Regions from separate parts of the Blastococcus sp. SYSU D01042 genome, predicted to be linked through region 3. Evidence: riboswitches for the same ligand, from Rfam matches in the RefSeq annotation. Region 3 holds a riboswitch; each other region holds the start of a gene.
The links. Region 3 has a riboswitch for cyclic di-AMP ahead of ACI79H_RS05780 (NlpC/P60 family protein). Riboswitches for the same ligand answer to the same signal wherever they lie in the genome.
Positions count from the first base shown of each region.

Region 1: it holds a riboswitch for cyclic di-AMP, as region 3 does, so the genes downstream of both, ACI79H_RS10820 (aggregation-promoting factor C-terminal-like domain-containing protein) here and ACI79H_RS05780 (NlpC/P60 family protein) in region 3, are expected to answer to the same signal.
Region 2: it holds a riboswitch for cyclic di-AMP, as region 3 does, so the genes downstream of both, ACI79H_RS05210 (M23 family metallopeptidase) here and ACI79H_RS05780 (NlpC/P60 family protein) in region 3, are expected to answer to the same signal.

Region 1 is NZ_JBJGZM010000004.1:396,334-406,141, forward strand. It holds gene pntB (Re/Si-specific NAD(P)(+) transhydrogenase subunit beta) at 1-1,361, shown strand, start outside; gene ACI79H_RS10795 (MEDS domain-containing protein) at 1,424-2,281, shown strand; gene ACI79H_RS10800 (anti-sigma factor RsbA family regulatory protein) at 2,278-3,228, shown strand; gene ACI79H_RS10805 (ANTAR domain-containing protein) at 3,417-4,145, shown strand; gene ACI79H_RS10810 (hypothetical protein) at 4,152-4,577, opposite strand; gene ACI79H_RS10815 (glycoside hydrolase family 3 N-terminal domain-containing protein) at 4,668-5,858, shown strand; gene ACI79H_RS10820 (aggregation-promoting factor C-terminal-like domain-containing protein) at 5,973-6,794, opposite strand; cyclic di-AMP (ydaO/yuaA leader) riboswitch at 6,871-7,022, opposite strand; gene ACI79H_RS10825 (class I SAM-dependent methyltransferase) at 7,147-7,797, opposite strand; gene ACI79H_RS10830 (SDR family NAD(P)-dependent oxidoreductase) at 7,802-8,650, opposite strand; gene ACI79H_RS10835 (flavin-containing monooxygenase) at 8,650-9,808, opposite strand, start outside.
Region 2 is NZ_JBJGZM010000002.1:203,687-213,494, reverse strand. It holds gene ACI79H_RS05240 (beta-ketoacyl-[acyl-carrier-protein] synthase family protein) at 1-305, shown strand, start outside; gene ACI79H_RS05235 (acyl-CoA carboxylase subunit beta) at 347-1,759, shown strand; gene ACI79H_RS05230 (DUF3145 domain-containing protein) at 1,835-2,335, opposite strand; gene ACI79H_RS05225 (diguanylate cyclase domain-containing protein) at 2,738-3,880, opposite strand; gene ACI79H_RS05220 (maleylpyruvate isomerase N-terminal domain-containing protein) at 4,006-4,899, shown strand; gene ACI79H_RS05215 (TVP38/TMEM64 family protein) at 4,886-5,545, opposite strand; gene ACI79H_RS05210 (M23 family metallopeptidase) at 5,581-6,867, opposite strand; cyclic di-AMP (ydaO/yuaA leader) riboswitch at 6,879-7,037, opposite strand; tRNA gene ACI79H_RS05205 (tRNA-Ile) at 7,228-7,301, shown strand; gene ACI79H_RS05200 (hypothetical protein) at 7,388-7,948, opposite strand; gene ACI79H_RS05195 (hypothetical protein) at 8,238-8,678, shown strand; gene ACI79H_RS05190 (hypothetical protein) at 8,706-9,137, shown strand; gene ACI79H_RS05185 (serine/threonine-protein kinase) at 9,280-9,808, shown strand, end outside.
Region 3 is NZ_JBJGZM010000002.1:320,453-330,260, forward strand. It holds gene trpD (anthranilate phosphoribosyltransferase) at 1-949, shown strand, start outside; gene ACI79H_RS05760 (Lrp/AsnC family transcriptional regulator) at 965-1,252, opposite strand; gene ACI79H_RS05765 (DEDD exonuclease domain-containing protein) at 1,249-3,069, opposite strand; gene ACI79H_RS05770 (D-alanyl-D-alanine carboxypeptidase family protein) at 3,257-5,014, shown strand; gene ACI79H_RS05775 (hypothetical protein) at 5,077-5,391, shown strand; cyclic di-AMP (ydaO/yuaA leader) riboswitch at 5,587-5,766, shown strand; gene ACI79H_RS05780 (NlpC/P60 family protein) at 5,861-6,910, shown strand; gene ACI79H_RS05785 (M48 family metallopeptidase) at 7,030-8,298, shown strand; gene ACI79H_RS05790 (glycosyltransferase family 4 protein) at 8,295-9,419, shown strand; gene ACI79H_RS05795 (AMP-dependent synthetase/ligase) at 9,467-9,808, opposite strand, start outside.

The DNA.
Region 1 (9,808 bases), on a different contig from region 3:
TCATCCTCAGCCTCGCGGGCCTGTCGAAGCACGAGACGGCCAAGGCCGGCAACGCCTACGGCATGGCCGGCATGGTCATCGCGCTGGTCGCCACCATCGGCCTGGCCGCCGACCACGGCATCTCCGGCACCGGCGCCGTCCTGCTCGCCGTCGCCGTCGTCATCGGCGCCGCGATCGGCCTGTGGCGGGCGGCGAAGGTCGAGATGACCGGCATGCCGGAGCTCATCGCGATCCTGCACAGCTTCGTCGGCCTCGCCGCGGTGCTGGTCGGCTGGAACGGCTACCTGTCGGTCGAGGCGGACCTGGAGAACCAGACCGAGGTCTCCGCCGACCTGCTGGGCATCCACTCCGGCGAGGTCGCCATCGGCGTCTTCATCGGGGCGGTCACCTTCACCGGCTCGATCGTCGCCTTCCTCAAGCTCTCGGCCCGGATCAAGAGCAACCCGCTGGTGCTGCCGGGCAAGAACTGGCTGAACCTGGGCGCGCTGGCCGCGTTCGCCGTGCTCACCGTGGTCTTCGTCGCCGAGCCGAACCTGCCGGTGCTCGCGGTGCTCACCGCCCTGGCGCTCGCGCTGGGCTGGCACCTGGTGGCCTCGATCGGCGGCGGCGACATGCCGGTCGTCGTCTCGATGCTCAACAGCTACTCGGGCTGGGCCGCCGCCGCGTCGGGCTTCCTGCTCGGCAACGACCTGCTGATCATCACCGGTGCGCTGGTCGGCTCCTCGGGTGCCTACCTCTCCTACATCATGTGCAAGGCGATGAACCGCTCCTTCATCTCGGTGATCGCCGGCGGCTTCGGCAACGAGGGCAGCGCCGCGGCCTCCGACGTCGACTACGGCGAGCACACCGAGATCAGCGCCGAGGAGACCGCGGAGCTGCTGCTGGACGCGAAGTCCGTGGTCATCACCCCGGGCTACGGCATGGCCGTGGCGCAGGCGCAGGGCGCGGTGGCGGAGCTGACCCGCAAGCTGACCGAGCGCGGCGTCGAGGTCCGCTTCGGCATCCACCCGGTGGCCGGGCGCCTGCCCGGCCACATGAACGTGCTGCTCGCCGAGGCCAAGGTCCCCTACGACGTCGTCCTGGAGATGGACGAGATCAACGACGACCTCGCCGACACCTCCGTCGTCCTTGTCATCGGGGCCAACGACACCGTCAACCCCGCGGCCTCGGAGGACCCGGCCAGCCCGATCGCCGGCATGCCGGTGCTCCGGGTGTGGGAGGCCGAGCGGGTCGTGGTGTTCAAGCGGTCGATGAACACCGGGTACGCCGGCGTCCAGAACCCGCTGTTCTTCCGCGAGAACAGCCGGATGCTCTTCGGGGACGCCCGCGAGCGCGTGGAGGACATCCTGCGGGCCCTCTGAGGCCGGAGAGGTTCATCTCACGGCCCCTGTCGTCCGCCGCCGCATCGGCCTACGGTCGGTGCATGCGCGCGCACGGTCCGGTCACCGAGCTGCCGGAGGCAGCAGCCTCCGACCACCTCTGCTGGGTGCACCAGGACGACGCCGCCTTCGACGACGCCGTCCGGGAGTTCCTGGCCGGCGGCCTCGCCCGCGGGGAGCGGCTGCTGTGCGTCGGCGAGCGCGCCATCGCGGCGCTCGCCGGCGCCACCGGGCCGCTCGGGGACGCCGACGTGCTCGTCGCCCGGGGCGCGCTGAGCACCATGACGGTGGACGAGGTGTACGCCGCCGCCGGCCCGCTGGTCGTGGAGCGGCAGCGCGCCTACTACGAGGCGGCCACCCGGCGTGCCCTCGACGACGGCTACCGCGGGCTGCGCGTCGTCGCCGAGCTGACCGGGCTGGCCGCCGACCCGGAGCAGCGCGACCTGCTCGCGGCGTGGGAGCACGCGGGCGACGAGTTCATCGCCTCCGGCGCCGGGATGTCGGCGATGTGCGCCTACCGGGCCGACCTGCCGCCGGCCACGCTCGGTGCCCTGCTCTCGGTGCACGCGCAGGGCCGTGCCGACGAGCACCTGAGCCCGTACCGGCTCTTCTTCGCCTACGACGCCGTCCGGCTGGCCGGCAGCGTCGACACGTCCACCGCGGACCGGCTGGCCGCGACGCTGGCCGGCACCCCGGTCGGCCCCTCCCCCGTGCTGGACCTCACCGGGCTCGAGTTCGTCGACGTGGCCGGCTTCCGGGCGCTGGCCGGCTGGGCGGCCGACCTGCGGGCCCGCGGGCTGCCGCTGGAAATCCGCGGCGCCTCGGCGCTGGTGCGGCGGGTGTGGCACGTCCTCGACCTCGACGCGGTCGCCCCCGTGACCTTCGCCGCCCCGCACGGATGACCGCGCCGCCGGCGTCCGCGGGTCCGTCGGCCGGGTTCCAGCACGAGGCGCTGCTCTACCGCGACGACGAGTCCCTGCTCGCGGGGGTGCTGCCGTTCGTCCGCGACGGGCTGGCGGCCGGCGAGCAGGTGGTCCTCGCGCTGCCGCCCCCGCACCTGGACCTGCTGCGGGGGGCGGTGGGCGGCGACGTGGCACGGGTCCGCTGGGTCGGCATGGCGGAGGTCGGCGCCAATCCCGCCCGTCTCCTCGGCGTCCTGACCGCCGCACTGGCGGACGCCACGGCCGGCGGCCGTCGCCTCCGGGTCGTCGGCGAGCCCGCCTGGCCGGGCCGCCGGGAGGCGGAGTACTCGGAGTGCCGCCTGCACGAGCTGCTGCTCGGCACCGCCTTCGACGGCGGCCCGCCCTGGCGCCTGCTGTGCCCCTACGACCAGACGCACCTCCCCCGCGCGGTGCGTCGCGCGGCGCTGCAGTCGCACCCGGTGGTGTCCACGCCCGAGCGGCGCCGGCCGAGCCCGGCGTACTCCCGCGAGGCGGCGGCCGAGGCGTTCGCCGCCCCGCTGCACCAGCCCACCGAGGGGGTGCTGCGCGGCGGGTTCGGCGCCGGCGACCTGCGCGCCACGCGGCGCACCGTGGCCTCCTTCGCCCGGTCCTGCGGTCTGGCCGAGGACCGCGTGCGGGTGCTGGAGCTGGCCGCCGCCGAGCTGGTCGCCAACTCCCTGCGCCACGGGGGCGGCAGCGGCTCGCTCGCGCTGTGGGAGACCCCGGACGCCGTCGTCGTCGAGGTCGGCGATGCCGGGCAGGTCCGCGACCCGCTGGCCGGGCGGCGCACCCCTCCCCCGGGCGCGCCGCGCGGCCAGGGGCTGCACGTGGTCAACCAGCTCTGCGACCTCGTCCAGCTGCGCTCCTCCCCTCGGGGCACGACCGTCCGCATCACGACCTGGCGCTGATCCCCTCGCACCCGACCCGCGCGGGCGGGACACGGCGGGGAGCCCGCGCGGGCGCGACCACTGCCGCGACTATGCTGGACGGCGCGTCAGACAGCCGGCGCCCGGAGGTCTCTCCTCCAGCGGATCCCCAGGACCCGCCGTCATCGCCGGCACTGCCCGCCCGGTGCAACCTCGACACGGAGCATCACGTGACCAGCCCCGACGCCGGCGCCCCGGACGCCGACGCCGTCCGGTCGGCCTTCGACGAGCTCGGCCGCCTCTCGTTCGCCGAGCACTCCCTGGAGTCGGTCGTCCGGACCGTCACCGAGCTGACCACCCGGGTCCTCCCCGGCGAGCGGATCGCCTCGGTCACGATCGTCCGCGGCGACCAGCCGAGCACGGTGGCTGCCAGCGGCGACCTCGCCCTGGACCTCGACCTCCAGCAGTACCGCCTCGGCGCCGGGCCCTGCGTCAGCGCGGCGACGACCGGCCGGATGCACGAGATCGCCGACACCCGTCAGGACCCGCGGTGGCCGGAGTTCGCCGCGCTCGCGGCCGCCGCCGGGTGCGACAGCGTGCTGTCCTTCCCGCTGCCGGCGCAGGAGAAGGTGTCCGGCGCGCTCAACGTCTACGCGCGCGGGCCGGCCTCGGCCGACCAGCCGACCCGGGACCTCCTCGCCCGGCTCACCGCCTACGCCGCCGTCCCGGTGTCGAACATGTACCTCTACGAGGCCGCCGTCGAGCGGGCCGACCACCTGCAGGCGGCGCTGGACTCCCGCGGCGTCATCGACCAGGCCAAGGGCATCCTCATGGAGCGGTTCAAGCTGACGCCGGACGCCGCCTTCCAGGCGCTGACCCGCGTGTCGATGGAGACCAACACCAAGGTGCGGGACGTCGCCGTCCGGTTCGTCAGCACCGGGGAGCTGCGCCCCGAGTAGCGCGGCTCAGGACGCCTCGCCGGCGGTGCCCGCCGGTCCGCCCGGCGGGCCCTCCGGAGGCGCCTCCCGGCGCACCAGGTCGCCCACGGCCTCCTCGAGCCGCGCCCAGGTGCCGCTCCACTCCACCAGCGGCTCGAGGATCCGCTCGAAGACGGCGAGCTGCTGGTCGAAGGCGTCCAGCTGCGCGCGCATGCCGCCGATCGAGGCCCGCTGCGCGGCGACCATCTCGGCGATGGCGCGCAACTGGGCGGCCGACATCGCACCCGGCGGGCTGGGCAGCGTCGGGAACGGCAGCTTGGCCGGCACCGAGCCCGCGACGGTGCGCGCGCGGTCGGTGAAGCCGCGCAGCTGCTGCACGAACTCCTCGATCGACCGGCCCACGAGCCCGCCCGGCGGCGTGCCGCGTTCCGGTCCTGGTCGTTCCTCGGTCATGCCCCCGACGCTAGGCGGGCGAGGGAGCCGGCGCGACACCCCTCCCGGCGCTCGCCGGTCGCGCCCCCCTCCGGCGGCAGACTGGGATCCATGCGCCGAACCCCTCCGCTCGCCGTCCTGGCCCTCGTGGTCGGGCTGGCCGGCTGCGGCAGCGATACGGCACCCGGTGCGGGGGCGGCCCCCTCCACGACCCCGTCCTCGACGACGGATGCCTCCCCCTCGCCGACCGGGCAGCCGCCCACCGGGCCCGAGGCCCTCGTGACCGCGGCCCTCGACGCGCTGGACCGCCGGCAGGAGGTCGCCCAGCTGTTCGTCGTCGGCGTGCCCGCCGACGGGCCGGCCCGCGGGGCCGGGCTGGCCGCCGACGGCGTCGGCGGGATCTTCCTCGCCGGGCGGCCGTCCGGGTCGGCCGCCGAGCTGGCCGGGCTCACGGCGGGCTGGCAGGCGCAGCGCGGGGGCCCGGAGCTGTGGATCGCCGTCGACCAGGAGGGCGGGAGCGTGCAGTCCCTCAAGGGCGCCGGCTTCGACCGGCTGCCGCCCGCGACCGAGCAGGGCGACCTGCCGCCGGACCAGCTGGCCGCGCTGGCCGCCGACCTGGGCGGGCAGCTGAGCAGCGCCGGAGTGAACCTGAACCTGGCCCCGGTGGTCGACGTCGTCCCGGCCGGCACGGAGAGCACCAACGGGCCGATCGGGTACTTCGACCGGCAGTACGGGGCCACCGGCGCGGAGGTGGCGCCCGCGGCGAGCACGATCGCCGACGGGCTGGCCGCGGCCGGCGTCACGCCGACCCTCAAGCACTTCCCGGGGCTGGGCCGGGTGCGCGGCAACACCGACGACACCGCGGACGTCGTCGACGCGGTCACCACCGGAGGCGACGACCAGGTGGGCGCCTTCGCGGCGACCCTGCGGGCCACGACCGCCCGGCCGATGGTCATGATGTCGTCGGCGACCTACGACCTCATCGACCCCGCGCAGCAGGCGGCGTTCTCGCCGGTGGTCGTCGGGGAGCTGCTGCGCGGCACGCTCGGGTTCGCCGGCCCGGTGATCTCCGACGACCTCGGCAACGCCGCCGCGGTGCGGAGCGTGCCGGTCGGCGAGCGTGCGGTGCGCTTCCTGGCCGCCGGCGGCACCCTCGTGCTCACCGTCGCCCCGGACACCTACCCCGCGATGCTGGACGCGGTGCTGGACCGCAGCGAGGAGGACCCGGCGTTCGGCGCGGTCGTCGACGCCGCCGTCCGCACCGCGCTGCTGGCCAAGGCCGAGGCCGGCCTGCTCGACTGACCCCGGAACGCACGAGATCTGCACTCTCGGGGCCATCAGCTGCCTGACGGCCCCGAGTGTGCAGATCTCGTGGAGTGGTGCGGGTGGAGCTGTGGTGCGGTGGAGCTGCGGGGCTCAGTACCAGCCCTTGGCCTGGGAGTGCGACCAGGCGCCGCACGGCGAGCCGAACCGCTTCTGGATGTAGATGAGCCCGGCGTCGATCTGGCGGTAGCCGTCGGAGGTCTTGGCGATCCCCGTGCCGGCCCAGGTGCTGTCCAGGAACTGGGCGATGCCGTACGCGGTGCTGCTCGGGTTCTGCGCGTTGGGGTTCCAGCCGCTCTCCTTGCCCCAGAGCTTCTCGAGGCAGGAGAACTCGGAGCTGTTGCCGCCGAGCTTCTGCAGCGCGTAGCTCTGGTAGGAGCCCGACGGCGCCGCAGCGGGAGCGGCCGCGGCCCGGCTGGGCGCCTGGGTCCGCGGCGCAGCGGCGGCGCGCGCGGCCTCCGCCGCACGCGCGGCCTCGGCGGCGCGCGCGGCCTCGGCGGCACGCGCGGCCTCGGCGGCCCGGGCGGCCTCCTCGGCGGCCTTGCGGGCGGCCTCCTCGGCGGCGATCCGGGCGGCCTCCTCGGCGGCGCGGCGGTCGTGCTCGGCCTGCTCGGCGGCCAGCTGGGCCAGCTCGGCCGCGGTCTGGTCGGCGTCGCGGGCGCTGCGGCTGGCGGCCAGCTGCTGCAGCGGGGCGACGGCGTCGTCCGCGGCCGGCTCGTCGGTGGTGATGCCCAGCTGCTGGGCGACGCTCATGGACTCGGTCTGCGCGACGGCCTGGGCCTCGGGCTCACCGGTCGAGAGGACGCCGACCATGACGGCGCCGGCGGTCGCCACGCCGAGGAGGGCGGCGGACCGGCGGGCACCCAGCGGCGGACGGTTGCGGAGGCGTGCGTTCACGGTGGTGCGGAGGTTCATGGGGAGGGTGTGCTCCGGGTGTCAGGGCGCAGCAGAGCGACCGCCCTCCGAGGGGCGGCGCGCTCGCCAGCTGTCCAGTTCTTCCGTGAGCCGCCTACCGAGTTAGCTGACGGATTCGGGCGGGAAGCAGCCCTACCCGCCCCGGACTGGAGGTCCGGGGCCGGGATTCACCCCAGTACTGCGGTGGGTCCCCGGCTCGCCCGCAGGGCGATTCGGCGGCGCCCGGCGCGACTCCCCCGGGTGGGGTGCCGCCGACCGGACCGATCCAACGTAACCGGCGTTATCGCCCCGTGACAAACCTCGGACCGGAATTCCTGACGTGACCCGCGTCCCGTTCCGGCGTCCGCCCAGGTCAGGGCAGCCGCCACACCGTCGTCCGGCGGAGGCGGGCCGGCGCGGCGGGGTCGCCCTCGGTGTCCGGGACGTCGTGGACGGCTGCCTCCACGAGCCGGTCGTGGGGCAGGTAGGGCCGGCCGGGGTCGCCGATGAACACCTCGGCGCCGGACGCGCGGGCGGCGTCGAGGAACGGCAGCACCCGCTCGGTCATCGTCCGGTCGTAGCAGACGTCACCGGCCAGGACGACGTCGACGACGGGCGGCGCCTCCCCCAGCAGGTCGCCGGCGGGCTCGATGCCGTCGACGCCGTTGAGCGCCGCGTTCTCCGGGATGGCGGCCAGGCCGAACGGGTCGACCTCGCTGGCGACCACGTGCCGCGCACCGGCCATCACCGCCGCCACCGCGACCAGCCCGCTGCCCGCCCCGAGGTCCAGCACCGTCCGTCCCGCGACGACCTCCGGGTGGTCGAGCACGTAGCGGGCCAGCGCCTGCCCGCCCGGCCATGCAGCGGCCCAGAACGGCGGTTCCTGCTCGGTGCGGCCCTGCTCGACCTCCATCGCCTCCCAGAGGGCGACGACGTCGGAGGCGACGAGCAACCGGAGCTCGGGGACCAGCGAGGGCCGGGCCGCCCGGGTGTGGGCGCGGATGAAGGCGGCGGGGACGGGCACCCCCTCAGTCTCGCGCAGCCGCCGTCCTGCGGGCGGTGATGCCCCGGGCGACCAACCGCCAGTAGGTGCCCGGGCGCAACCGGACGAGCACGTCGGGCACCGTGGCGCTCAGCCCGATCAGCAGCCGTGGGCGGCGCGCCTCGATCGCCGCGACGATCTTCGCGGCCGCCTGCTCGGGCGGCATGCGCAGGAGCTTCGCCATCTGGGCGCGGCCCTCGGCGACCTCCGCGGCGTCCACCCCGGAGCCCAGCCGCGCGCTCTCGGCGATCCGCGTCCGGATGCCGCCGGGGTGCACGACGGTCACCCCGACCCCGTCCTCGGCCAGCTCGTGGCGCAGCGACTCGCTGAAGCCCCGGACGGCGAACTTGCTCGCGGCGTAGGCGGCCTGCCCGGGCGGGGCGAAGATGCCGAAGACGCTCGAGACGTTGACCAGGTGCGACCCGGGGTGCGCCTTGAGGGTGGGCAGCAACGCCGCGGTCAGCCGCACCACCGCGCGGAAGTTGATCGCCAGCACCCAGTCGAACTCCTCCAGGGTGACCTGGTCGAACCGCCCGCCGAGCGCGACGCCGGCGTTGTTCACCAGCAGCGTGGTCCCCGGGTGGTCGGCGGCCAGCGTCGCCCCCAGCGCGTCGGTGGCCGCCTCGTCGGCGAGGTCCACGACATAGGTGTCGACCTCGAGTGGAGGGTGAGCTGCGCGGATGCGGTCGGCGACGACGGCCAGCCGCTCGGCGTCGCGGTCGACCAGCACGAGGGAGCTGCCGCGGTCGGCGAGCTGGACGGCGAGCGCCTCCCCGATGCCGCTGGCGGCACCGGTGACGACCGCGGTCCCGCCGGCGAACTCGTAGGCGCGCATCAGACGGCCACCTGCTCGGTCCGGGCCGGTGCGGCGCTGAAGGCGATGCCCTCGTCCTCGAGCGGGCCGCGACGCATGAGCCGCACGTCCTTGATGTAGTTCTGGTGCAGCCGCCACGGCGTCCGCCTGCCCTGCTTGGGCAGCTGGGCGATGCTGCGCTGCACGTAGCCCGCGGCCAGGTCGAGGAAGGGCAGGTCGGCGCCCTCCGGCGGGGCCAGCGGCGTGGCGACGGCGAGCCCACGCCGGTCCATGTGCTGAAGCAGCCGGCAGACGTAGCGGCTGACCAGGTCGGCCTTGAGCGTCCAGGAGGCGTTCGTGTAGCCGATGACCATGGAGAAGTTCGGGACGCCCGAGAGCATCATGCCCTTGTAGGAGACCGTCTCCGGCACGTCGACCGGCTCGCCGTCGAGGCTCAGCTGCATGCCGCCCATGGCCAGGAGGTTCAGACCGGTCGCGCTGACGACCACGTCGGCGTCGAGGTGCTGACCCGACGCCAGCTCGATGCCGGTCTCGGTGAAGGTCGCGATCCGGTCGGTGACCATCGACGCCTTCCCCTCGCGCAGGGTGCGGAACAGGTCGCCGTCGGGGACCAGGCACAGCCGCTGGTCCCACGGGTCGTAGGGCGGGTTGAAGTGCGTGTCGACGTCGAAGCCCGCCGGTAGCTGCTTGACCGTCAACCGGCGGACGAGCGCCCGGACGCGGTCGGGCCAGCGGCGGCTGGCCTGGAACAGCGCGGTCGAGCTGAGCACGTTCTTCCACCGCACGACCGGGTAGGCGACGCGCGCCGGCAGCCGGCTGCGCAGCAGCTCGGCCAGCGGGTCCTTGCCCGGCAGGGACAGCACGTAGCTGGGCGTGCGCTGCAGCATCGTCACGTGCGCGGCGTCCTCGGCCAGGTTGGGCACCAGCGTGACGGCGGTGGCGCCGCTGCCGATGACGACGATCCGCTTGCCGGTGCCGTCGAAGTCCTCCGGCCAGTGCTGCGGGTGGATCAGCTGCCCGGTGAAGCGCTCCTCGCCCGGGAACTCGGGGCGGAAGCCCTCGTCGTAGCGGTAGTAGCCCGAGCACACCGACAGCCACGAGCAGGTGAGGGTGACCGTCTCCCCGGTGTCGGTGCGCCGGGCGGTCACCGTCCACCGGGCGTCGGCGCTGGACCAGTCG
Region 2 (9,808 bases), 120 kb from region 3:
ACACCGCCGAGGCGGCCGCGATCCGCTCGGCGATCGGCGACCACCCGCTGGTCAGCGCCACCAAGAGCCAGACCGGCCACCTGCTCGGTGCGGCGGGCGCGCTCGAGTCGGTGTTCACCGTCCTCGCCCTGCGCGACCAGGTGGTGCCGGCGACGGCCAACCTGGAGGACCCCGACGACGACGCCAACGTCCAGTCGCTCGACATCGTGCGCACCGAACCCCGGCGCGCCACCCTCACCGCCGCGGTCAACGACTCGTTCGGCTTCGGCGGCCACAACATCGCGCTGGTGTTCACGACCGCCTGATCGCGGCCGCCGACACCCAGCACCCCTTCCGTGGAGGTCCCGTGACGACCGCTCCCGCCGCTCCGCTCCTGACCGCGCCCGACCCCCGCGACCCCGAGGACCGGATGTCCCGGTTCTTCGACGACGGGTCGATGGAGCTGCTGATCTCCCGGGACACCTCCGGCGTGCTCAGCGCGCGCGGCCGGGTGCAGGGCAGCCCGGTGATCGCCTTCTGCACCGACGCGACCGTCATGGGCGGGGCGATGGGCGTCGACGGGTGCCGGCACATCGTCGACGCCATCGACACCGCGCTGCGCGAGCGGCTGCCGGTCGTCGGTATCTGGCACTCCGGCGGGGCGCGGCTCGCGGAAGGCGTCACCGCCCTGCACGCGGTGGGCGAGGTCTTCGCCGCGATGGTGCGCGCGTCGGGCCGGGTCCCGCAGATCTCGGTGGTGCTCGGGGCTGCCGCCGGAGGCGCGGCCTACGGCCCGGCGCTCACCGACATCGTGATCATGGGGCCGGCCGGGCGGGTCTTCGTCACCGGCCCCGACGTCGTCCGCTCGGTCACCGGTGAGGACGTCGACCAGGAGACCCTGGGCGGGCCGGACACGCACGGGCGGCGCTCCGGCGTCGTCCACGTCGTGACCGACTCCGAGCCCGCGGCGCTGGACACCGCGCGGCTGGCCGTCGACCTCCTGACCGCCCAGGGCTCCCTGGCGCCGGCCGCGGACGAGCCGGACGTCGACCTGGAGGCGCTGCTCCCCGAGCAGCCGCAGCGCGCCTACGACGTGAAGCCGCTGATCACCGCGGTGCTGGACGAGCCGGGGCTGGAGCTGCACCCGCGGTTCGCGCCCAACGTCGTCACCACGCTGGGCCGGCTGGCCGGGCGCACCGTCGGGGTGATCGCCAACAACCCGATCCGGCTGGGCGGCTGCCTGGACTCGGCCTCGGCGGAGAAGGCGGCCCGCTTCGTGCGCATGTGCGACGCCTTCGGCGTGCCGCTGGTCGTGCTGGTCGACGTGCCCGGCTACCTGCCCGGCGTCGGCCAGGAGTGGGACGGCGTGGTGCGGCGCGGCGCCAAGCTGCTGCACGCCTTCGCCGAGGCCGTCGTGCCGCGGGTGACGCTGGTGACCCGCAAGTCCTACGGCGGCGCCTACATCGCGATGAACTCCCGGTCGCTCGGCGCCACCGCTGTGTTCGCCTGGCCCGGGGCGGAGGTCGCCGTCATGGGCGCCAAGGCCGCCGTCGGCATCCTGCACCGCAAGAAGCTGGCGGCCGCCCAGCCGGGCGAGCGCGAGGCGCTGCACGCGCAGCTGGCCGAGGAGCACGAGCGCATCGCCGGCGGGGTGAACCGCGCCCTGCAGATCGGCGTGGTCGACGAGGTCGTGGACCCTGCACAGACCCGCCGCCGCCTCGTGGCCGCGCTCGCGGCAGCCCCGCACGGCCGCGGAGCCCACGGCAACATCCCGCTCTGAACGAGAGCCCCGGACAGCAGATCGTCCGGGTGCCGCTTCCCCGACGGCACCCGGACGATCGGTCCCAGGCTACGACTAGACGACCTGGTGCAGCCAGGTGACCGGGCTGCCGTCGCCGGCGTGGCGGTAGACCTCGAGGTCGGCGTCCCAGGCCGCCCCCAGGAGCTCGTCGACCCCGTGCCGGAAGGCCTCGATGGACGACGCCGTGGCCGCGAGGTGCCGCAGCTGCTGCTCGCTGATCATGATGTCGCCGTTGGCACTGGTCGGCGCGCGGAAGACCCCGTGGCCGGGCACGTAGGACATGCGCTCGCCGTCGTTGCCGTGGCTGGCTTCCTCGGTGACCTCGAACCGCAGCATCGGCCACTGGCGCAGGGCAGCGACCAGCCGGGCACCCGTTCCCGGCGCACCGGTCCAGGCCACCTCGGCACGGTAGGACCCGTGCGCCGCGGGCTGCTCGTCCCACGACAGGGAGACCGGCGCGCCGACGACGCGCTCGAGCGCCCATTCGACATGCTGGCAGAGCGCCTTCGGGCACGCGTGCACGAAGACGACACCCTGGGTTGACCGTCGCTGCACGGGGCACCTCCATCGACTCGATCGGTCTCGTCTTCCCCTACGGACCCATCGATTCGGTGACTGGCTGTGTTCGGCAGTGGCGGAACAGGGCTTGCACGACCAGTCTGCACGATGGTGACCCGATCGCGCCAGCCCGAGCGGGACGGTTGTGCTCCATGTGACAGATGGGACCGGATCGGCCGCTTTACCGCTGGTCAGCGGCCATAGCACGCCCCCCGGCGGGGCGTCTACCGGGTCCGGGGCGATCCACAGCGCTTTCCCAGGACCCACCGCGGGGCGAGCGGCGCGGGATCGTGTCCAGCCGCCGATGCGGTCCGACCAGTGACGGACAGTAGCCGCCAGCGGTGACGGACAGTGGTGTGCCCGGTACGGCCCGGCGTGTTGCGGGTGCGCCCGAGAGGCTCAGGCCGGCAGGAGGGCGATCCGGTCGCCGCCGGCCGCCTTGGCGCGGTACATCGCGGCGTCGGCCCGGTGCAGCACCTCGGCGACGTCCTCACCCGGGACGAGCTCGGCGACGCCGACGCTGGCCGTCACCCCGCCCGGGGAGCCGACCAGCGCGACCGCCTGGCGCAGCCGCTCGGCGAGCATCTCGCCGGAGAACGTCTCGGAGACCTCGGCGAGCACGGCGAACTCGTCGCCGCCCAGCCGGGCGACGGTGTCGGTCTCGCGGAGCGCGCCGCCCAGGATGGAGGCGACGGCCTTGAGGACGGCGTCGCCCGCGGCGTGCCCGTCGCGGTCGTTGACCCCCTTGAAGCCGTCGAGGTCCACCAGGCAGACGACCGACCGGTGCCCCTCGCCCGCTGCGACCACGGCTCGGGCGAGCCGCTCGAGCAGCGTCCGCCGGTTCGGGATGCCGGTGAGGGGATCGGTCGAGGCGAGCGTCTTCTGCGTGCTGATGAGCAGGGACTGGCGCTCGTAGGAGGCCCACGAGTTGGCCGAGGCCATCGTGCAGATCAGCGTGAAGGCGACCATGACCGAGACGAAGAACATCCCGTTGGTGCTCAGCCCCGACGGCCCGAACAGGGCGACGTAGCCGCCCGTCATGACGGTGCCGATGGCGACGACGCCGTAGGGCGGGTAGGCCGCGGCCATGTAGGTCAGCGTGAGGAACAGCAGCGCGTCGAGAGGGCTGGAGGCCCCACCGTCCAGCCACGTGCCGAGCAGGATGACGCCCGTCGTGGCGAGGGTCCAGACGTAGAACATCGTCGGGCCGCGGTGGTCGCGCATCATGTCCCGCAGCGGCAGGAGCAGCAGGGCAGGGCAGCTCAGGACGACCAGGGCGGCCACGCCGAGCAGCAGGGGGTGGTGGCGGCCCGGGGTGTGCGTGGACAGCGCGTAGACGAGCACCGACAGGGCGCAGACCTCGCTGAGCAGCACCCCGTAGCGGACGTGGCGGACCCAGTAGGAGACGCGGTCGTCGTCCTCGGCCAGCGTCCGGAAGAGGCCGTCCCCGAGCACGCCCAGGAGCCGGCGGAGCGCGCCCGGTCCGCGGGCGCCCGCCGGTGCGCCGCGGGTGCGGCGACCTCCGGGGAGAGCGCTGGTCACACCCCTGTGATCGACCACGCCGGACCGCCGCTTGACCGGCCTCACCCCCGGGGGTGAGGCCGGGGTGGACACGGCGTGAGCGGTGTCCCATGCCTGCCGCGCCGCCGCCTGGGTAGGCGAGGACCATGGGACTGCACCAGGGCATGGCCGACGCCGGCCGGGACGAGGTGGGCGCGCGGGTGCTGGCCGCCTGGGATGCCTTCCTCGACCAGGCCGAGCGGGTGGACCTCGACCGACCCTCCCGCCTGCCGGGGTGGCGCGCGCACGAGATCTGCGTGCACCTGGGCTGCTGGGACGACCACGCGGCGATGGCCGACCTCGTCGCCTCCGCCCGCACCGGGGCCACGGGGGCACAGCCGGATCCGGACGCGGTCAACGCCCGGGTCACCGCGGCGCACGCCGGCGCGACCCGCGAGGAGGTGCTCGCCGCGCTGCACCGCAACCGGGAGGCGACCGCCCGGTACCTGGCCGAGGAGCCGGTCGAGCTGGACACCGCACCGACCGTGTCGGTCGTCGGCCGGCTGCCGCTGCTCAGCGTCGTCCTCGGGCAGGCGTACGAGCTGGCCGTGCACGGGCTGGACCTCGTGTCCTGCGGCGCCGAGCCGCCGCCGCCCGCGGTGCTGCAGTCGGGGCTGGCGGCGCTGGTGGACGTGACCGGTGCGCTGGCCACCTCGTGCGGGATCACCGGCCGGGTGACCCTGGCGACGCCCGACGGCGGCTGGTCGTTCGACGCCGACCCCGACGGCTGGCAGGTGCACGCCGTTCCTGCGGGCACGCACGAGGGGCCCGCCGTCCAGGGCTCGGCCGAGCTGCTGCTCGAGGCGGCGTCCGGCCGGATCAACCCGGTGCCCGCCGCGGCCCGGCGGCAGATCACGGTGCACGACGTCGGCGGCCTGCTCCAGCTCGCGCCGATCGTGCAGAAGGTGCCGGGGATCCCCGGCGGGCCGATCCTCCAGCTGGCCGCCCGCACGGTGGGCGGCGCCGGGGGGCTGCTGGGGCGGCTGCTCAGGAGGGGCTGACGCCCGACCGACGACGTCGGTACCAGAGGACGCCGACGACCACCGCGGCCAGCGGCAGGGCGAGCGCCGCCGTGGCGCCCGAGACCAGCGCCGGCGCGGTCGCCCCCACGCCGACCTGGACGACGGTGCTCGGGAGGATCCCCAGCGCGGTGGCCGCCACGTACGGCAGCAGCCGCATCGCCGTGAGCCCGGCGCCGTAGCTGAGCACGACGAACGGGACCACCGGGAGCAGCCGGCCGACCAGCAGCGGGACGAAGCCGCGGTCGACGAGGAGCCGGTCCAGCCGGGCCAGCCGGGTGCCCGCGAGCCGGGTCACGGCGGTTCGGCCCAGCCCGCGGGCCAGCCCGAAGCTGAGGACGGCGGCCAGGAGCGCGCCGGTCAGCGCCACCAGGAGCCCTGGGAGGAAGCCGACGACCACGCCGAGCAGCACCGAGACGGCGGTGCGCGGCACCGGAGCCATGAGCACCAGCCCGACGCCACCGACGAGCGCAGCCCAGCCCCCCGGGCCCGCGCCGCGCAGCCGGCCCCGGACGAGGTCGACGTCCGGGAGCTCGACGGTCAGGGCGAGGACCACCGCGGCGGCCAGCAGCAGGACCAGCAGCGCCGCACGGAGCCAGGTGGTGTCCGCTCCCCCCGGCGCCCGCACCGCTCCATGATCCGGTACGGGCGCCGATGCGCCGGTCAGCAGCCGCCGAGGGAGATGCCGCGCTGGCTGAGCCACGGCACCGGGTTGGTGCGGTTGGCGTAGAGGCCGCCCTCGTGCACCTCGAAGTGCAGGTGCGGGCCGGTGGACTGCCCGCGGTTGCCGACCTCGGCGATCTGCTCGCCGGAGGCGACGACCTGCCCAGGGCTCACGAAGAACTGGTTCACGTGGCCGTAGAGGGTGATCGTGCCGTCGCGGTGCTGCACCGCGACGGCGAGGCCGAAGCCGCTGGCGGGGCCGGCCTGGAGCACGACGCCGCCCTCGGGAGCGTGCACCGGCGTGCCGATCGGCGCGGCGATGTCGACGCCGGCGTGCAGCGTCCCCCACCGCGAGCCGTAGCAGGAGGTGACCCGGCCCGTGGTCGGGGCGGTGGCCCCGCCGGCCGAGGCGAGGGCGCTGCCCCCGGCACGGCTGGCCGGGCCGGAGGGCACGGCGGTGGTGGTGACGGCGCTCGCGGCAGCGGCGGCCGCCTCGCGGGCCGCCTGCTGGGCCTCCCAGGCCACGGCAGCGTCGCGAGCGCCCTGCATCTCGAGCAGTCGGATCTCCGCTGCCCGCAGCTTCTCGGCCAGCCCGAGCTTCTCCAGCGCGACGGTGTCGAACTCGGCCTGCGCGCCGGCCAGCTGGGCCTCCGCGGCGGCGTGCGCCTCGGCGGCCGCGGCGGAGGCGCGGTCCCGCTCGGCCACGGTGGCCTGGGCATCCCGCTCGGCACGGGCCTGCTGCACCCGCACGATCTCCATGGCGCCCAGCGTCTCCGCCCGCTGTGCCCCGAGGACGTCGAGCGTGGCGGCCTGCTGGAGCAGCTCCGCGGGGCCCTCCGCCTCCAGGAGCAGGTGGATGTCGCCGAAGGACGACTCCTGGCCACCGCCCATGTAGGCCTGCCGCCCGATCTGGGCGACGTCGTCCTCGGCCTCGCCGACCGCCCGCTCCGCCTCCGCGAGGGCGGCGGCGGCGCGCTCGGCCTCCCGGTTGGCGGCGTCGAGCGCGGCCTGCGCGGCCAGCGCGTTCCCGCTCGCCGCCTCGGCCTCGAGGGTCATCCGCTGCAGGTTGTCCTCGGCCTCCTGGACGCGCGCGCCGAGGGCGGCGATCTCCGCGGCGACGGCGTCGTGCGCGGACTGCGCCTCGTCGACCCGCGCGTCGTCCGCGGGGGCTGCCAGCGCGGCCGGCGCGGCGATCAGGGCGGCGGCGAGGACGGCGCCGGTGGCGAGGGAGGTGCGCAGCCGGCGCCTCCGGGGAGTGGTGCTGATGCGGTGGTGCAGGGTCGCCAACGCGACGGTTCTCCGTTCCTCACGTCCGCCTACCGGGTTAGCTGACGGGTTCGGGCCGTTAGGTGCCCTACCTGCCCCACGTCCCCGTGCGCGGGCAGGACTCACCCCAGAACTGCGGTGGGTCCCCGGTCCCCCGGCCATCAGGCCGGCGGGTTCGGCGGGGTCCGGCCGAGGCCCTCGGGTGTCGACGGCGGAGCTCGGCTGGACCGCAGGGAACGCTACAAGCGGATCGCGGCCATGTCACAGCCCGATAACGGTGCCGGCGGTCGCCCGGGGTGAGGACTCGCCGTCGCGACCAGCACGCCTTCGCCGCCGAGGGCGCCGGTGTGATCCGCGCCTCTCTGGCAGGCTGTGAGCTCGGGGGCGGTAGCTCAGCCGGTCAGAGCATGGGACTCATAATCCCTGGGTCGTGGGTTCGAGCCCCACCCGCCCCACTCACCGCTCGCGTCGAAGGTCAGCCACACCTGCGGCTCGTAGAGCTGCACGAAGAGGTCGGCCGGCACCTCGAGGACCTCCGAGCTCATCGGCCCGTCGGGTCCGGCGCACCAGCGACGGACCACGCCGGCGCCCTCGAGGACGAACAGCTGGCCCGCCGATCCCCGCGCCGTGGGCTCGGGGGCCGTGGCCAGGTCGGGTACCTGCGGTACGGCCCCTTCTCCACCCAGCCGGAGGAGGCGGACCACACCGGGGCGGGCCCCGCCTCGGCGACCGTCCCTCCCGCGGCGTCGACCACCAGGGCCTCGACCGCCGTCTCCTCGCACTCCTCGGCGGCGCCGGCCCGGCGGGTGACGACGACGCCGTCGCCGTGGGCCGCGATCTGGTGCCCCTGGCCCGTCGGCCGCGTGACCTCGGTGAGCTCCTCAGTGGGGTCGAACCGGTGGACCGCGGCAGCGCCGTCCTCCTCGGTGAGGATCCACGCCGCGCCGCCGGTGCCGGCGACCACCTGGAGCACCCGGTCGACCTCCGCGGTCGCCGCGAAGTCCGCCGGTGGGGCGGGGACCTCCGTCGCGTCCACGTCGGCGCCGGCCCCGCCGCTGCACGCGGTCAGGAGGGCGAGCACGGCAGCGGGCAGCGCCGGCACGAGCCGGCGTGGTCGTCTGCGGGACGTCGGCCCTCCGCACGTGTGAGTCGGCCGAGTTCCACCGCAAGCCACGGCCTGGACCGACCCGTGATGCAGAACCGCAACGTTGGCCGGCGGGCCGCTGACCGCGGGCTCAACCGGCGATTCCTACCGGCTCCGCACCGCCTGCGACAAGGGCTTCCGACCTCGTCCGGGCAGCACGTCGAGCGGCGCGGGAACACCTTGTCGCCGCCCGAATGCGGCCAGTACCGTCCGCCGCCGACTGGATGTGGACCCCGGAAGGGAAGCAATGACAGGACGACGACGGTCGACCCTGGCGGTGCTCTGCGGCGCCGCGGTGTCGGTGGTGGCCATGGCAGGACCGGCGGTCGCAGCGCCGCCGGACCCGCCGGGTCGCCTCTGCGCGGACGGGAACTGGTTCGCCATCGAGTACTCGGCCTCGTACGAGGGGGCGACGGGCTCGCAGGACGGGACCTACGTGCGCAGGGTCCCGACCACCGGTGGCTGCGCCAGCAGCTGGGCGCAGGGCAAGGGCCAGCTGTCGACCGCAGCCATCGCCGCCCAGTGCCGCACCGGCATCGAGGCTCGCTTCGGGCCGTACCCGATCACCCTGCAGTTCGCGCAGACCCACGTGCTCCAGAACCGAGCCGACTGCATCTCCGTGATGAGCGGCATCGCGCACGGCGAGATCGACCCGGGACGAGCGCCGCTCTTCCCCGGCGGAACCTGACGACCCCAGAGAACGAGGAGAACATCGATGAAGAAGTCCGTCCGTGTCGGCATGGTGGCTGCGGCCACCTTCGCCGCGGTGGCCACCAGCGCCACGACCGCGTCGGCGGCGCCGTCCGGCCAGGCGAACGCCGCGAAGGTCGCCAACCCGGCCCAGGCCTGCGCCAGCATCCCGGCCTCCCTGGCCGAGCTCGGCATCGAGGCCGAGGGCTTCCGGTTCAGCGACTGCGTCCGCACCGTGGCTTCTCGCGTCCCGAGCGTGCCGGGGTTCGGCAGCCCCTACGACCAGTGCGAGCTCATGGAGGAGTCCGGGGAGATCGCGTACCCCTACACCTTCTACGCCGGCATCCCGGAGCCGTTCCCCTTCCCCTCGCTGCGCGCGAACAACCGCGAGCAGTGCGCCCGGGCGCTGTGGACCTTCCACACGATCGGCACGTACCTCGGGCCGCCGCCGGCGTAGCGATCGCCCTGCACCGGGACGTCGCGACGAGCCCGCTGGTCACCGACCGGCGGGCTCGTCCGCGTTCTCCCTGTCGACAGGGCCCGGACCGGATGATCGTCGGAAGGCGTCCGGACCGGTGCGCCTGGGTAGGCACGGGGCCATGAGCGCCGACACCGGACCGCAGACACGTGTCATCGCAGGCCGGTACTCGCTCGGACACGTGCTCGGCCAGGGCGGCATGGGCACCGTCTGGCTGGCGACCGACCTCGTCCTCGAGCGGCAGGTCGCGGTCAAGGAGGTCACCTTCCCGCTGCACGTCACCGAGGGGGAGCGCGCCGTCCTGCGCGAGCGCACCATGCGCGAGGCGCGCGCCGCCGGCCAGCTGGAGCACCCGCACGTCACCACGGTCTACGACGTGGTCGAGGAGAGCGGGAAGCCCTGGCTGGTCATGAAGCTCGTCAGCGCCCGCAGCCTGCAGGAGATCGTCGAGGAGCGGGGACCGCTGCCCCCGGCCGAGGTCGCCCGCATCGGACTGGACGTCCTGGACGCCCTCGGTGCCGCCCACACGCTCGGCATCGTGCACCGCGACGTCAAGCCGGCCAACGTCCTGGTGGGGTCCGACGGCTCCGGGTGCCTCACCGACTTCGGCATCGCCACCACCACCGGCGACTCCAGCCTGACGACGAACG
Region 3 (9,808 bases):
CATGGGCGGGGAGGCGACCCCGGCGCAGATCGCGGCGTTCGCCGTCGCGCTGCGCGCGAAGGGGGAGTCGGCGGCCGAGGTCGCCGGCCTGTCGACCACGATGGTCGCCCGCGCCACACCGGTGGAGCTGGCCGTGGAGTGCGTGGACATCGTCGGGACCGGCGGCGACGGTGCGCACACGGTCAACATCTCCTCGATGGCCTCCGTGGTCACCGCGGCTGCCGGGGTCCCGGTGGCCAAGCACGGCAACCGGGCGGCCTCGTCGTCCTCCGGTGCCGCCGACGTGCTGGAGGCCCTCGGCGTCGTCATCGACCTGTCCGCCGCCGCGGTCGCGCGCTGCGTGCACGACGCCGGCATCGGCTTCTTCTTCGCGCCCGTGTTCCACCCCGGCTTCCGCTTCACCGGGGTGCCGCGGCGGGAGATGGGCATCGCGACGGTCTTCAACTTCCTGGGCCCGCTCGCCAACCCCGCCCGTCCGGTGGCCGCGGCCATCGGGTGCGCCGACCGGCGGATGGCGCCCGTGCTGGCGCAGGTCCTGGCCGAGCGGGGCACCCGGGCGCTGGTCTTCCGGGGCGACGACGGCCTGGACGAGCTGACGACCGCGACGACGTCGACGGTGTGGGTGGTCGGGGACGGCGGGGTCCGCCCCGACCGGGTCGACCCCGCGGCCCTGGGGATCGCCCCGGCCTCCGTCGACGCGCTCCGCGGCGGGGACCCGGCCTTCAACGCCGACGTCTTCCGCCGGGTGGTCGGCGGCGAGCGCGGACCGGTGCGGGACGCCGTCCTGCTCAACGCGGCCGCGGCCCTGGCCGCCTTCGAGGGCATCGGGGACGACGTCGCGGCGGCTCTCGCGGGCGGTCTGGAGAGGGCGGCGGCGGCCGTGGACGACGGCCGCGCCGCGGCGCTGCTCGACCGCTGGGTCGAGGTCAGCCGGGACGCGCGGGAGTAGGACCGGGGTCCTCTCTCAGTCCGCGGACTCGAAGCCGATCGAGAAGGCGGCCTCGAGGTCGTGGCGGGAGTAGGCGCGGAAGGCGATGTGCGTCTCGGTCTCGAGCACGCCGGGCACCTTGTTGATGCGGCCGGCGATGACCTCGGCGACCTGCTCGAACTCGCGCACGCGGACCAGGGCGATCAGGTCGACCTCGCCGGCGGTGGAGTAGACCTCGCTGACCCCGTCGAGGTCGGCGATCGCCGCGGCCACCTCGGGGATGGAGTCGGTGGCTGCGTCGATCATCACGATGGCGGTGATCACGCCGGCGATGCTAGCGGGGACCGCCCGCGGTCGCCGACGCCCGCGGTGATCCGGTCGGGCCGTGCCCGGGTGCCGAGCGACCGCCCGTCGGCGAACGGGTCGCGCCGGGCCCCGGTGCCGTCGGCCATGGCGAGGAAGCGGCTGAACGCCCCCGTGCCCGGTGCGGGGCTGGCCAGCGTGCCGTCCAGCTCGACCAGGCGGGTGCCCGGCTTCTCCATCCAGCGCAGCACCAGTTCGGTCTCGTCGACGGTGGCGGCGATCTCGCCGTCCGGGCCGAGCACCGTCTCCGCGGTGCTCAGCAGGCCGGCCAGCGTGCCGCGGACCGACGTCCCCCGGGGTGCGACGCCGGCGCTGACGAGCCGGCCGCGCCGGACGACGGACAGCTCCCAGCCACCGGCGCCGTCGGTGCGCGCGAGGACCAGCTCCGGGACGGCGGCCAGCGACTCCAGCCGCTGCCGGCGGCGCACGGCCCGCAGCAGCACGGCGATCCGGTCGCGGAGGACGGCGGCGTCCTCGTAGCGCTCCTCGGCGGCCAGCCGCTCGACCCGCTCCAGCAGCGGGGCGACCAGCGCGACGGGGTCGCAGGCGACCGCCGCCCGCAGGACCCCCGCGACGTCGGCGTACTCGGCGACGGACTGGGCGCCGGTGCACGGCGCCCCGCACCGGCCCATGTCGAACAGCGCGCAGGCCGACCCGGACGGGGCGCGGGCGGAGATGCGGGCGGTGCACTGCCGCAGGGGAAGCGACTCGTGGACGGCCGCCACCGCCGCGTCGGCGGCGCGGCGGTCGGGGAAGGGGCCGAGGAAGACCCCGGCGCCAGGGCGGACGCGGCGCACCACGGACAGCCGGGGGAAGGGCTCGTCGGTGAGCCGCACCCACAGCGCCCGCTCGGGGAAGCGGGAGCGCCGGTTGTACCGGGGCTTGTGCTCGGCGATGAGGCGCAGCTCGCGGACCGCCGCCTCCAGGGCGTGCGCGCACGGGATGGCGTCGACCCGGTGCGCGAGCGCGACCATCTCGGTGATCCGGCTGCGCTGCTCGCCGGAGGTGAAGTAGCTGCGCACCCGCGTCCGCAGGTCGGTCGACGTGCCCACGTAGAGCGGCTCGTCGCGCGGGCCGCGGAAGAGGTAGACGCCCGGGCCGTGCGGCACGGTGTCGGCCAGGTGGCGCTTGCGCCGGCGCTCGGGGTCGATCTGGCGGGTGAGGCCGGTGAGCTCCTCGAGCGAGGAGATGCCCAGCGGGCCCAGCCGCTCGAACAGCCCGTGCAGCACGTCGACGGTGGCCCGCGCGTCGTCCAGCGCGCGGTGCGTGGGGGAGGTGGTGGCCCGGAAGTACGGCGCCAGCGTGGCCAGCTTGCAGTTGGGCACCTCGTCGCGGGTGAGCAGCCGGCGGGCGAGCACCGCCGTGTCGACCGAGGCCGCAGCGGGCCAGGGGATCGCGTTCTCGGCGCACGCGGCCTTGAGGAACCCGAGGTCGAACGGGGCGTTGTGCGCGACGAGCACGGCCCCGCGTGCGAACTCCAGGAAGGAGGGCAGCACCGTCCCGATCCGTGGCGCGGCGGCGACCATCGACGTCGTGATCCCGGTGAGCACGCTGATGTAGGGCGGGATCGCCGTCCCGGGGTCCACGAGGGTCTGGAACTCGCCGAGCACCACGCCGCCGCGCACCTTCACCGCACCGATCTCGGTGATCGCGCTGTCCTTCGGGGAACCACCGGTGGTCTCCAGGTCGACCACGACGAAGGTGACCTCGGCCAGCGGCGTGCCGAGTTCCTCGATCGTTCCCTGCACGTAGAGCGGGAGGGCGGGGGAGGAGCTCACGGGGCGGACGGTAGGTCGGGGTGCCGACAGTCCCGGGGACGCCGCGCCGGGGCGGTCGCTGCGCGGGGCGGCCGGCCGGGTCGCCCGGCCGGGGGGTACCAGGCCTCCCACCTGGCGGTTCGCCGCCGGCCGGGACACCATCACCTGCGGTGGGCGACGCCGCCCGGATTCCGCAGAGGTGGTCCCGATGTACCCGCGCCCCCCGAGGTCGGCGGTGCCGTGCGCGCCGCGCGGCCGCCCGCCGGCGAGGCTGCTCGTCGCGCCGCTGGTCGCGCTCGCCCTCCTGGTGCCGGCCGCCCCGGCGGGAGCGGCGCCCAGCGACCAGCCGGGCGGGACGTCCGGGGTGCTCGACAGCCGGGCGCTCGACGAGCTCCAGCAGCGGGCCTCCGAGGTGCAGCGCGGGCTGCAGGAGCAGCAGGGGGCGGTGGTCGAGGCCCGGGACGCCCTGGCCGAGGCCGAGCGCGCCGTGGCCGGCGCCCAGGCGGTGCTGGGCGAGGCCGAGGGCGAGCTGGCGGTGCACCAGGAGGAGGTCGCGCGCTACGCCGCGGCCGTCTACCGGGACGGTGGCGCGGTGACCCCGCTGACGCTGCTGCTGACCGGGGGCGACCCCGGCGACGTGGTGTCCGCGCTCGGCTTCCTCGACGTCGTCGACCGGCACGCGGCCTCGGTCATCGGCGACGCGGAGGCGCAGCGGCAGACCGCTCTCGGGGAGCAGCGGCAGGCCGCCGCGGCGCTCGAGCAGGCGCGGGCCCGCGCCGACGAGGTCGGCGCGCGGATGGCGGAGCTGGAGGCCGCGGCCTCCGAGGTCACCGCGGAGCTGGACGCCGCCCTCGGTGCGGTGGACAGGCAGCTGGCCCAGCTGCAGCAGGAGCAGGTCGAGGTCAACGAGCGGACGGCGGCCAGCTGGCGCGCCTACGTCGACCAGCTGGCCGCGGCCGGCGTGGTCGCCCCGCCGGCAGCCGCGCTGGGCGACCCGGCGGCGGGCCTGCCCGAGCGCCTGGTGCCGGTGGGGGCGGCCGGTGGCGGCGCCCAGCGCGGCGCAGCGCAGCTGCCGGGCCGGCCCTCGTCGCTGCTCGTGCTGCCCGCGGAGACGCTGGCGGCGGTCAGCGCCGCCATGGAGGCGCTGGGGCTGCCCTACGCGCCCGGGACGGCGGGACCCGAGTCCTGGGGGTGCGGCTCGCTCGTGCAGGCGGTCTACGGGCGGGCCGGCATCCCGCTGCCGGGGGAGCAGGCGGAGCTGTTCGCCGTCACGACGCCGGTCGCCCCCGCCGACGTGCTGCCCGGGGACCTGGTCTTCCTGGGGACGCCGGAGGCGGGGCTCGGCCACGTCGGCCTGGCCCTGGACGCGCGCACCATGCTCGCGGCCGACGCTCGCGCGGGCGCCGTCGTCGTCCGCACGCTGCCCGCCGAACAGGTGCTCGGTGTCGGCCGGCCGGTCCTCGGCCGGCGCCCGCCGGTCGCGGCGCCGGGGCCGGCCGCGGGCGCGCTGCGGGTGGAGTGCGGCAACACCGTCTACCCGCCCAGCTACGACGGCGCGCGGCAGTGGGGCGGCTACCCCAACGGCCTCATCCCGCCCAGCGCCATGTGCGCGCTCGGGACGGGCGGGCACACGCTGCGCTGCGACGCCGCCGCGGCCTACCGCGCGATGTCGGGGGCGTACGCGGCCGCCTTCGGCGGGCCGCTGTGCATCACCGACTCCTACCGCACCTACGCCGGGCAGGTGGAGCTCTACGGCGAGAAGCCGGCGCTGGCCGCCGTCCCGGGCACGAGCAACCACGGGTGGGGGCTCGCGGTGGACCTCTGCGGCGGCATCGAGACCTTCGGGACGCCGCAGTACGCGTGGATGGTCGCCAACGCCGGCCGGTTCGGTTTCCTGCACCCCACGTGGGCCGACCCCGGCAACGGGCGCGAGGAGCCGTGGCACTGGGAGTACGCCGGCACCTGACCGCCGCCCGCGGAATTGTCGGTGGCCGTTCCTACCGTGCGGATGACTCACGGAGGAGAGACATGCTCATCGACTGCGACACCTGCACCGTCCGCGGCACCGGCTGCGGCGACTGCGTCGTCACCGTCCTGCTCGGCGCCCCGCCCGGCTGGGAAGGGGTCGACCCGGTCGTCGTGCCGATGACCGGTCGTCCGCGTCCGGCCGCCCCCGCGGCCGAGGACGTCGTCGTGCCGCCACCGGGTGTGGTGGTGGAGTTCGACGAGGTCGAGCGCCGGGCGGTCCGCGCACTGGCGGAGTACGGCCTGGTGCCCCCGCTGCGGCACCGCGGCCGTCCCGGGGCCGACGGTGGCGGGGCACCCGGCCGGCGCACCGGCTGAGGACCGCGTCACGTGGCCGGGATGACTGCGGAGGGTGCTTCTACCCCTACGCAGCGCCGATGGTCGGGAGGCGCGCGGTGCGCGGAGCGATTCTCGTCACAGGTTTACCTGCTGCCCCGGTTTGTCACGGCAACATCACGAACGTAGGGTCGTCGCGTCCGACCGGGTGGTCGTCGTCCCCCGAGGGACGGCCTCGGCCGGGCACCGCCGAATCGCCGCACGGCGTCCGCAGGGACGTCCGAGGTGAACCGGGGACCCACCGCAGTCCTGGGGTGAGTTCCCCTGCAGGGCCGGTTCGCCGGTGAGCAGGGGATAGGGCCAGTCTTCCCCGCCCGAACCCGTCAGCTAACTCGGTAGGCGGTGACGAGGAAGAAACGGAGAGCCGCCGCTCGTGGCGACCCCTCACGCCCTACCCCCGCATGCCCTCGCACCGTTCCGTCCCGACACCCCGGCCGGCCCCGTCCGCCGGGTGGGCCGCCTCCGGGCCGGCCTGCTGATCGGTGCGACCACCGCGCTGACCTTCACGATGGTCCCCGGCACGGCCTCCGCCGAGCCCGGCACGGCCACCAGCACCGCCGAGGCCGCGCAGATGGTCGCCGACGCCAGCCGGCAGCTGGAGATCGTCAGCGAGCAGCTCAACGAGGCGAAGGTCGAGCTCCAGCGCCAGCAGGCCGCCGTCGACGGCGCCGAGCAGGCCGCCTTCGAGGCCCAGCAGCAGCGCGCCGCCCTCGACGGGCGCATCCGGCAGCTGGCCCGCACCGCCTACACCAGCGGCGGCAGCTCGCTCACCCAGCTCGACGTGCTGCTGACCAGCGACTCGGCCGACGAGTTCGTCTCCCAGCTCGGCACCCTCGACGCGATCGCCGGGCGCACCAACGCCGCGGTCAGCGAGGTCGCCGAGGCCTCGACCCGCGCGGAGGACACCCGCACCGAGGCGCGCGAGGCCCGCGAGCGGGCCGAGCGGGGCGTCGCGGACATCGAGGCGCAGCAGCGCGACCTCGAGGGCAGGATCGCGGACTACCAGCGGCAGTACGACGCCCTCGACGCCGCCCAGCGGGCTGCCCTCGAGCGCGCGGAGGACGAGCAGCCGGTCCGGGCCTCGCGTGCCGAGCGCACCGCCCCGGCGCCCGCTGCCGCCGCTCCCAGCGGTGCCCCCGCGCCCAGCGGTGCCGCGCAGATCGCCGTCGACACCGCCCTCGCGCAGGTGGGTGACCGCTACGTCTGGGGCGCCGGTGGTCCCGACGCCTTCGACTGCTCGGGCCTCACGTCCTACGCCTACGCCGCCGCCGGCGTCTCGCTGCCGCACTCCAGCCGCAGCCAGTCGCAGATGGGCACGCCGGTCTCGCGGGGCGAGCTGCAGCCGGGCGACCTGATCTTCTTCTACAGCCCGGTCAGCCACGTCGGCATGTACATCGGCAACGGCCAGATGGTGCACGCGTCGACGTCGAGCCAGCCGGTCAAGGTCGCCAGCGTGGACTCGATGGGCAGCTACAACAGCGCCCGCCGCATCGCCGGCTGACGCGCACCGCCCACCGACCGAGGGCCGGTGACCTCCTGGGCGGAGGTCACCGGCCCTCGCCGTCGGCGGCCCCGGGGGGCCCCGGACCCCGCCCCTAGGATCGGCGGCGTGGAGCACCTGTGACGCCGCGCCGCGCGGCCCTGCTGGTCGCGGTGGTCCTGCTCACCGCCTTCGCCGTGGTCGTCGCCGTCACCACGCCGTGGGACGTGCTGCCGGAGCCCCCGGGCGGCGCCACCCCCGCGGACCCGACCGCCGGGCTGTCCGCCGAGCAGGTCAGCCGGGCCGAGGCCTTCGCCGCCGCTCTCCGGCCGGCCTCGCTGGCCTCGCTGCTGCTGGGGCTCGCCGTCTCGGCGGTGCTGGGGCTCACCCGGCTGGGGGCACAGCTGGTCCGGACCGCCGGCGCGCCGCTGGGCGGCCGCTGGGCCGGGCAGGTGCTGCTGGGCGTCCTTGCCCTCGCGGTCGTCGGCCGGGTGGCCACGCTGCCGCTGTCGGCCTACGGCGAGGTGGTGCGCCACCGCTACGGGCTGTCCACGCGGAGCTGGGGCCTGTGGGCCCGCGACGTCGTGGTGTCGACGGCGATCGACGCGGCGCTGACCGCGCTCGGCCTGCTGGTCCTCGTCTGGCTCGCCCGCCGGGCGCCACGCGCGTGGTGGGCGCTGGCCGCGGCGGGGGCGACCGTGCTGGTCGTCGTCGGCTCCTTCCTGTGGCCGGTGCTCATCGAGCCCGCGTTCAACTCCTTCGAGCCGATGCCGCCCGGGCAGCTGCGCACCGACCTGCTGGCGCTGGCCGAGGAGAACGGCACCCCGGTGCAGGACGTGCTGGTGTCCGACGCCTCCCGCCGGACGACGGCGCTCAACGCCTACGTGTCCGGCTTCGGGTCGACCCGGCGCATCGTCGTCTACGACACGGTCCTCGACCGGCTCCCCGACGAGCAGATCGAGGCCATCGCCGCCCACGAGCTCGGGCACGTGGCCACCGACGACGTCCTCACCGGGACGCTGCTGGGTGCCCTCGGCGGCGCGGGCGGGGTCGCCCTGCTCGGCTGGGCGCTCACCTCGCCCCGGCTGCTGCGGCGGGCCGGGGCGCAGGGCCCCGGCGACCCGGCCGTGGTGCCGCTGGCCCTGCTGCTGGTCGCGGTCGGCACGCTGGTGGCCACCCCGGTGCAGAACCTGGTCTCGCGCCAGGTCGAGGCCCGGGCCGACGTGCACGCCCTGGACCTGACCCGCGACCCGGAGGCCTTCGTCGCGATGCAGCGGGGGCTGGCCGGCACCAACCTGTCCGACCCGAGCCCGCCGGCCGCCTGGCGGTGGTGGTTCGGCTCCCACCCGACGGTGGCCGAGCGGATCGCGCTGGCCGAGGACTGGACCCGGCTGGAGCGCGAGCCGTGAGCCGGACGCTGGTGGTCACCAACGACTTCCCGCCGCGCCAGGGCGGCATCCAGACCTTCGTCGCCGCCCTGCTGGAGCGGCGCCCGCCGGACTCCCTCGTGGTGCTGGCGTCGGACTCCCCGGGGTCGGCCGAGCACGACGCCGCGCTGCCCTACCCGGTGGTCCGCCGGCCCACCGGCATGCTGCTGCCCACCCGGGCCACCGCGCGGGCGGCCGTCGACCTCGTCCAGCGGTACGGCTGCGACCGGGCCTTCTTCGGCGCCGCGGCGCCGCTCGGCCTGCTGGCCCCCACCCTGCGCGCGGCCGGGATCGGGCACCTGGTCGGCGCCACGCACGGGCACGAGACCGGGTGGGTCGCGCTGCCGGGCAGCCGGCAGCTGATGCAGCGCATCGCCGGAGGGCTCGACGTGCTGACCTACATCACGGAGTACACCCGCGACCGGCTCGCCCCGGCGCTGGAGGGGCGCACCCGGCTGGAGCAGCTCTCCCCGGGGGTGGACGTCGAGCGGTTCACGCCGGACGTCGACGGTGCGGAGGTGCGGCGGCGGCACGGGCTGGGGGAGGCGCCGGTGGTCGTCTGCGTCTCGCGGCTGGTGGCCCGCAAGGGGCAGGACGTGCTGGTCGAGGGCTGGTCGCAGGTGCTGGCCCGGCACCCGTCGGCCCGGCTGCTGCTGGTGGGCGGCGGGCCCGACGAGGCGGCCCTGCGGCGCGCGGTGGCCGCCCGGGGGCTCGAGGGCTCCGTCGTCCTCACCGGGGCGGTGGACGCCGCCGAGCTGCCGGCCCACTACGCCGCCGGCGACGTCTTCGCCATGCCCTGCCGCACGCGTCGCGCCGGGCTGGACGTCGAGGGCCTGGGCATGGTGTTCCTCGAGGCGGCGGCGTGCGGGCTGCCCGTCGTCGCCGGCACCTCGGGCGGCGCCCCCGAGGCGGTGCGGGAAGGCGTCACCGGGCACGTCGTCGACCCGCGGTCGCCCACGGCCGTGGCCGCGACGCTGGCCGACCTGCTCGACGACCCGGCGCGGGCCCGGGCGATGGGCGCCGCCGGCCGGGAGTGGGTCGAGCAGCGCTGGTCCTGGACCACCATCGCCACGACCTTCACCGAGCTGCTCGAGACGCACTGAGCCCCCTCCCCGCGGGTGCGGGGAGGGGGCTCAGGAGGCGACGGGGATCAGCGCGAGTACAGCGCCTCGACCTCGTCGCCGAACTCCTTCATGACGACGGAGCGCTTGAGCTTCAGGCTCGGGGTGAGCATCCCGTTGTCCTCGGTGAAGTCGGTGCCGAGGACGGCGAACTTCTTGATCGCCTCCGCCTGGGAGACGGCCTTGTTGGCGTCCTTCACGGCCGCGTCGATCTCCGCCTGGAGGTCGGCGTCCTCGCGCACCTGCTCGACCGTCTGGCCGGCCGGCTTGCCCTTGGACTCCAGCCACTGCGGCAGCGCCTCCTCGTCGAGGGTGATCAGCGCGGCGATGAACGGCCGCTGGTCACCGACGACGATGCACTGGCTGACCAG